2 regions of the Priestia sp. LL-8 genome follow, and region 1 is predicted to be linked to the other one. Evidence: riboswitches for the same ligand, from Rfam matches in the RefSeq annotation. Region 1 holds a riboswitch; the other holds the start of a gene.
The links. Region 1 has a riboswitch for S-adenosylmethionine ahead of metE (5-methyltetrahydropteroyltriglutamate--homocysteine S-methyltransferase). Riboswitches for the same ligand answer to the same signal wherever they lie in the genome.

Region 1 (3,187 bases):
AAATCACGTCGGCATCAAGCGCTTTGATTGCATCAATAATCTCTTCGAATTCTGAATAGCACATATGCGTGTGAATTTGCGTCTCGTTTTGCACCGATACCGTTGCTAGCTTGAACGCATACACCGCAGCGTTTAAGTAGCTGTCCCAGTTTTCTCGTTTTAACGGCAATCCTTCACGCAGCGCCGGTTCATCTACTTGAATCATTGAAATGCCCTGACTTTCAAGTGCTTCTACTTCTTTTCTAAGAGCAAGCGCAATTTGATTTGCGACATCGTAGCGCGGGATATCATCACGTACAAACGACCAGTTTAAAATCGTAATCGGACCCGTCAGCATTCCTTTAACCGGCTTATCTGTTAGAGACTGTGCATACACAGTTTCTTTGATCGTCATCGCCTGCTCGTACGATACATCTCCGTAAATGAGCGGCGGCTTTACGCAGCGAGAACCGTATGATTGCACCCAGCCAAACTTCGTAAACTGAAAGCCTCCTAATTTTTCACCGAAGTACTCAACCATGTCCGTACGCTCAAACTCTCCGTGCACAAGGACATCTAAGCCGATGTCTTCTTGAATTTCAATCCATTTTTTGATTTCATCGTTAATGTACGCTTCATATGCTTCATCGCTTAACTCGCCTTTACGCCACTTTAGACGCTGTTGTCGCACTTCTTTTGTTTGCGGGAAGCTTCCAATTGTTGTCGTGGGAAGAAGCGGCAGTTGAAAAGCTTCTTGCTGAACGCGTTGACGTACGTCAAACCGCGTTTGGCGCTTAGCTTTATAGCTGTCCAGCTGCTTCAGCTCTTTTTGCACGTCTTGATGGTTTCGGAAAGATGATCCATTTAATGCTTGAATCGCCTGTTTACTTACGTTTATTTCTTCTTCTATTGCTTCTTTTCCTTGCTGCACCGCTTTTGTTAAAAGCGTGATTTCCTTTAGCTTTTCATCTGCAAAAGAGAGCGCATTTTTTAACACTGGCTCAATGGTTTCTTCATTTTTTACCGTGACAGGAACATGTAATAAACTCGATGAAGGCTGCAGAATCAAACGGTCTTTTGATACGGCTTCTTCAATTTCACTGATCGTTAAAAGCTGCTCGTCCAAGTTTTCACGCCAAATGTTTCGTCCGTCAATCACTCCTGCTGCCAGCACTTTATCAGTCGGAAACCCATATTTATTAAGCGCAGTGAGATTTTCTCCTCGGTCATGTACAAAGTCTAAGCCAATTCCTTCAACAGGAAGAGACACAACTTCTTTGTAGTAATCAACGCTGTCAAAATACGTTTGCAAAATGACTTTGACGTTCGGTGCTGCTTTTTTCAAAGCTTGATAGACTTCTTTGTACAGCGCTAGGTCTTCTTTTGATAGCGTTGTAGCTAAAACCGGCTCATCTATTTGTACCCACTCTACTCCTTCTGCCTGAAGCTCCGCTAAGATAGTTGCATAAAGAGGAATAAATTGTTCAACTACTCTTTTAAACTCACTTTCTTTATATCCTTTTGATAGCTTTACAAATGTTACCGGACCTAAAATAACGGGCTTTCCTTTGATATTTAGCTTTTGTTTTGCTTCTTTGTAAAATTGAAGCGGACGATTTTCTACGAGAGCCGGCTTACGTCCTTCTAGCTCTGGTACGATATAGTGATAATTGGTGTTAAACCATTTTGTCATCGTAGAGGCTACTGCACCTTTTGTTCCTCGCGCAATGTCAAAATACGTTTCAAGCGATACTGGTCCTCCCTCGTACTCAAAGCGCTTTGGCACCAAACCAAACATAACAGCTGTATCTAACACATGATCGTATAAGCTAAAATCGCCGACTGGAATCAATTCAATTCCTGCATCACGCTGTTTTTTCAGATGCCCTAGACGAAGAGCCTCCATTTCCTGCAGAAAGATATCTTTCTCTAGCTTTCCTGCCCAAAACTGCTCAAGCGCTTTTTTCCATTCTCGTTTTTCACCAATTCTTGGATAACCTACATTTGAACTTTTTACACTGCTCATTTTTTCCACTCCCTGTATATTTTTTTATCGGTAAACTAAAAAATCTCTCTTTTCGAAATGAAAAGAGAGATGATACGCATACTTAACTAAAGTTGAGATAGCCTGTTTTTCTCAACACGTATTCCTCACTCCTCTCTATATCCCGTAGAGCTTAAGTGCATACAACAGGCAGGTCTCCTGACTTAGGTTCATCGCTTCCTATCCCTTCCCATTTCAACATGAAACAGTGGTTAATAAGTTGCTCCCCATTACAGTGGCGGGACCGCGCCGGCTTTTTACCGGTCTTCCCTTTTAAGCTGCGTACATTCGTTACACAGCACCTGATGCATTTCTATGAAATTGTTTATTCAAAACACCTTCACATAAAATAAAAAGCCTCTCTATCATGAATAGAGAGGCATAGTATCTATGAAATCCTCTCTTATTTTTCAAAGCTGTACGCTTTGCAGGATGTAGCACCTTTTTAACAAAATTGTTAAATGGTTGCCGGGCTTCACAGGGCCAGTCCCTCCGCCTCTCTCAATAAGAGTTTTAATTGTTTATAATGTTTTGAATTTAGAGTTATCTTAACACCTTACATTTACGTTGTCAAAACAAATTTTAAAAAATCAGTTTTCAGGAGGTGCTGACGCTAATTTTTGCCTTAACAATTTGTAATCATCTTTTCGATGTGTTTCGATCAAGTCTTTTGCTCCTTGATGATACCCTGAAGAATAGATGTACTCTACCGCGGTTTCGATAAGCATTCTCTTTTCTTCCGCACACTCCCGGTCCATTAAAGGGAACAGTCTACCTAAAAGGTCATTTAAATCTTCCTTAATAAAACGATTAAGTCCTTCTTGCATCTTTTCGTTTGCCATGATAGCTCCTCCATTTGCTGTGTATCTTCTAATCCTCTATAAGCAGGCAGTTCACTGTAAATTTTAAGATAAAGTTAAGTCATTAAACAGTATATCAAGTGAATGTTTTTCTTCAATTACATATGTAATACAAATATATGACAAATATAGAGAATATATCATCATTCACTATCTATTATAACGTTTGACTGAGCCTTCTGCTACAAGGTTTCTTTAAACATTATGCACAATCTTCCAAAAGCCTGCCTGTGATTCACAGGCAGGCTCTCTATTAAACTTAGCTTTCTACTTTCTTGTTTTTACAAACAACTTCTTCGAGGTC
Region 2 (3,187 bases), 1.2 Mb from region 1:
CCAGCCTCTTTAGATTAAGCAGCCTCTTTAGATGATTTTGATTTTTTATTTAAACGTGGAAAGCCAATTACAATCGCAATGATACCGCAAACCGCTGTTAACATTGGATAGAATGTAAATGGAATAATCTCAATCGGTGAAACTTTAGCAAATCCTGCTGCTAGAAGCATTTGTGCACCGTAAGGGATAAGCCCTTGAACGCTGCATGAAAACAAGTCGAGCAGACTGGCTGATTTACGATTATCAATTGAATACTTATCAGAGATTTCTTTCGCTAACGGACCTGCTGTAATAATTGAAATCGTGTTATTAGCCGTGGCTAAATTAGTTAAACTTACCAATCCAGCGATACTGAATTCTCCGCCTTTTTTTGTTTGAATGCGTCGTGTTAATAAGTTCAATAAGAACTGAATACCGCCGTTATAGCGAATGAGTTCAACCATTCCGCCAATTAAAAGAGATAAAATAATTAATTCCGACATTCCGCCAATACCTTCTGTCACAGTTTTAGCAAGAGAAGAAAGCGTGTAGCTTCCGTCAGCTAATCCAATCACGCCGGCTAATACAATTCCTCCGGTTAAAATGCTTAATACGTTTGCACCAAATATGGCAGCAACTAGTACGCCGACATAAGGCAAGATTTTAAACCAGCTAAAATCTTTAATTTCTACTGATGATGTATTGCCTAGCGTCATTACAAGTAATAAAACTACCGTAACAATCGCTGCAGGAAGTACGATAAAAAAGTTTACTTTTAATTTATCTGACATATTTGTTTTTTGCGTACGAACTGCTGCAATGGTCGTATCAGAGATTACGGATAAATTATCTCCAAACATTGCACCACCAACAACGGCAGCAATTGCCAATGTAATGGATACATGCGCCTGCTCACTGATTCCTACAGCGATAGGCCCTAATGCAGCGATTGTTCCCATTGACGTTCCCATCGAAATTGAAATGAATGCGCCAATAACAAAGATTCCGACTACCACTAAGCTTTGCGGAAGAACAGACAGAGCTAAGTTTACCGTTGAATCAACAGCTCCCATGCCTTTAGCGACTTGAGAAAAAGCACCTGCTAAAATAAAAATAAGTACCATAATAATGATATCAGGATGCCCTGCTCCTTTAGCAAATCGTTCCACTTTTACATTAAGTGAATCTTTGCGGTTCATAGCCAGCGCCACAATGGCTGCAATGATAATGGCTACTAATACAGGCAGCTTATAAAAATCTCCCGTTATGATTCCTGATCCGACAAACAGGACTAAAAAGACGCCCAGCGGTAACAGCGCCCAGCCGTTTCCTTTTTGTTGTTCCATTCTTAACACCTCTTGTTTACGTAATAAAAAAAGACCTCTTCTTATTGATAAGAAGAGGTCTCTTATTTGTATCATAAGATTACCCTTCTCATCTTCCAAACGAAACATCGTCTGCTGGATTTGGCACCGCACTGCGTACAGCCAGTTGCCGAGACATCATAGGGCCAGTCCCTCCGTCTCTCTTGATAAGAAGTTTATAGTTGTTTTAAAAATAGTCTTTCACTACTGTAATCTCTTTTTATTTAATTGTCAAATGCTATTTTAGAAAAATATATAGTGTGAAAATTCCCACATCAATTAGCTACGTCTCGTTTTAAAAACGCCACCCAAGCTACGCCCATGAAGAAGACAAAGTGTGCAACTAAGATGAAGATTGAAAATGGAATTGTCATGCCGTCAAACATCGTCTTCATTCCGTCCATATACTGCACAAAGTTTGTGTTGGCGAACAGTAAAAATTTCCCCCACCATAAACCAAACTGTGATACTATCCCAGTTACTGCTTTCGCCCCGATACTTACGACAATAGCTAGACTTGAAGCAAGCGCACTGTTTCTAAATAAAGACGACAGCATGAATGCGAACGTCATCATCATAAACGTTTCCATATACGCACTGTCATACGTAAGCGTAATGTTTTTAAGCAGCTGTGCATCTCCTTCTAGACTGGTAAATCCAAAGAACAATGCTCCCCATACAAACGAAAAAAGTAAATAGCTCAGTAAGTAATACAAGCTAATTAAAATGAGCGTTATGTACTTGGACGTTAAAATCGTTGAGCGTCTAGCTGGACGAATTAAAAGAAGCTTAATGGTACCTGCTTCAAACTCTTTTGCAACCATTGACCCTCCAACAGCAAGCGCGAAAAATTGAACGAGAATCAGCATACCTGAACTAAATGACAGGAAGTTCAAAATGTTGTCTTCTGTTCCTGCACTGTTTGCTACTTTTTTCATTAAAAGAGCCATACAAAGAGTTAAAATGCCGATTGTAATAAACGTGATTTTTGTACTTCTTTTGTGAAACCATTTCATGTGTTCATTTTGAATTAGCTTAAGCATGGTGCTCTCCTTCCGTAACGGACATAAACGAATCTTCAAGCGTCTCATACACAGGGGTAATTCGGTAGACTAAAATATCGCTGTCCACTAATTTTTTATTCACAGCTGGAATTTGCTCTTTTACAATCGCCACGTCGATACTATGTGATCTCACCGTTACTTCAAATTCTTGTGATAAAAGATCCGTTGCTTTTTGTGCATCAGACACTTCAAATTCTACGTACATTCCTTGATCTTGACGATTTGGAGATAGATCTTGAATAGCTTTTAACTCGCCGTTTTGAATAATACCAACGCGGTCACATAGTGCTTCTACCTCTTTTAATAAGTGGCTCGCGATTAAAATTGAAATTCCTTCTTCCCTGCAAAGCGTTTGTAAATATGTACGAAATTCTCTCATTCCCGCTGGGTCTAGACCGTTTGTTGGCTCGTCTAGTAAAAGCAATGCAGGTTTATGTAAAATAGCTTGAGCTACTCCTAAACGCTGTCTCATCCCAAGAGAATACGTCTTCACTTTTGCATGAATGCTGTTTTCAAGTTTTACTAAAGCAATCACTTCATCCAAGCGTTCTGATGTGATCCCTTCATGCATATTCGCAAAGTGTTTTAAATTTTGATAGCCCGTCAGATAATCATAGAACTCAGGGTTTTCAATAATCGCTCCAATTGATTTCATAGCTGATGTAAACTGTTCCTTTAAAGGAAAGCCGTTAACGGTAATCGTTCCCTCTGTTTCTTTAATGAGTCCTACGACGGTACGAATTAGCGTTGTCTTTCCAGAGCCATTCGGACCAAGCAACC

Region 2: it holds a riboswitch for S-adenosylmethionine, as region 1 does, so the genes downstream of both, U9R83_RS10935 (Na+/H+ antiporter NhaC family protein) here and metE (5-methyltetrahydropteroyltriglutamate--homocysteine S-methyltransferase) in region 1, are expected to answer to the same signal.

Annotation. Positions count from the first base shown of each region.
Region 1 covers NZ_JAZAQH010000001.1:3,385,766-3,388,952, forward strand. Annotated here, with positions in the region: gene metE (5-methyltetrahydropteroyltriglutamate--homocysteine S-methyltransferase) at 1-2,005, opposite strand, end outside; cobalamin riboswitch at 2,156-2,344, opposite strand; SAM riboswitch class I at 2,424-2,534, opposite strand; gene U9R83_RS17585 (hypothetical protein) at 2,614-2,865, opposite strand; gene U9R83_RS17590 (metallophosphoesterase family protein) at 3,165-3,187, opposite strand, start outside.
Region 2 covers NZ_JAZAQH010000001.1:2,154,127-2,157,313, reverse strand. Annotated here, with positions in the region: gene U9R83_RS10935 (Na+/H+ antiporter NhaC family protein) at 15-1,325, opposite strand; SAM riboswitch class I at 1,411-1,517, opposite strand; gene U9R83_RS10930 (ABC transporter permease) at 1,619-2,386, opposite strand; gene U9R83_RS10925 (ABC transporter ATP-binding protein) at 2,379-3,187, opposite strand, start outside.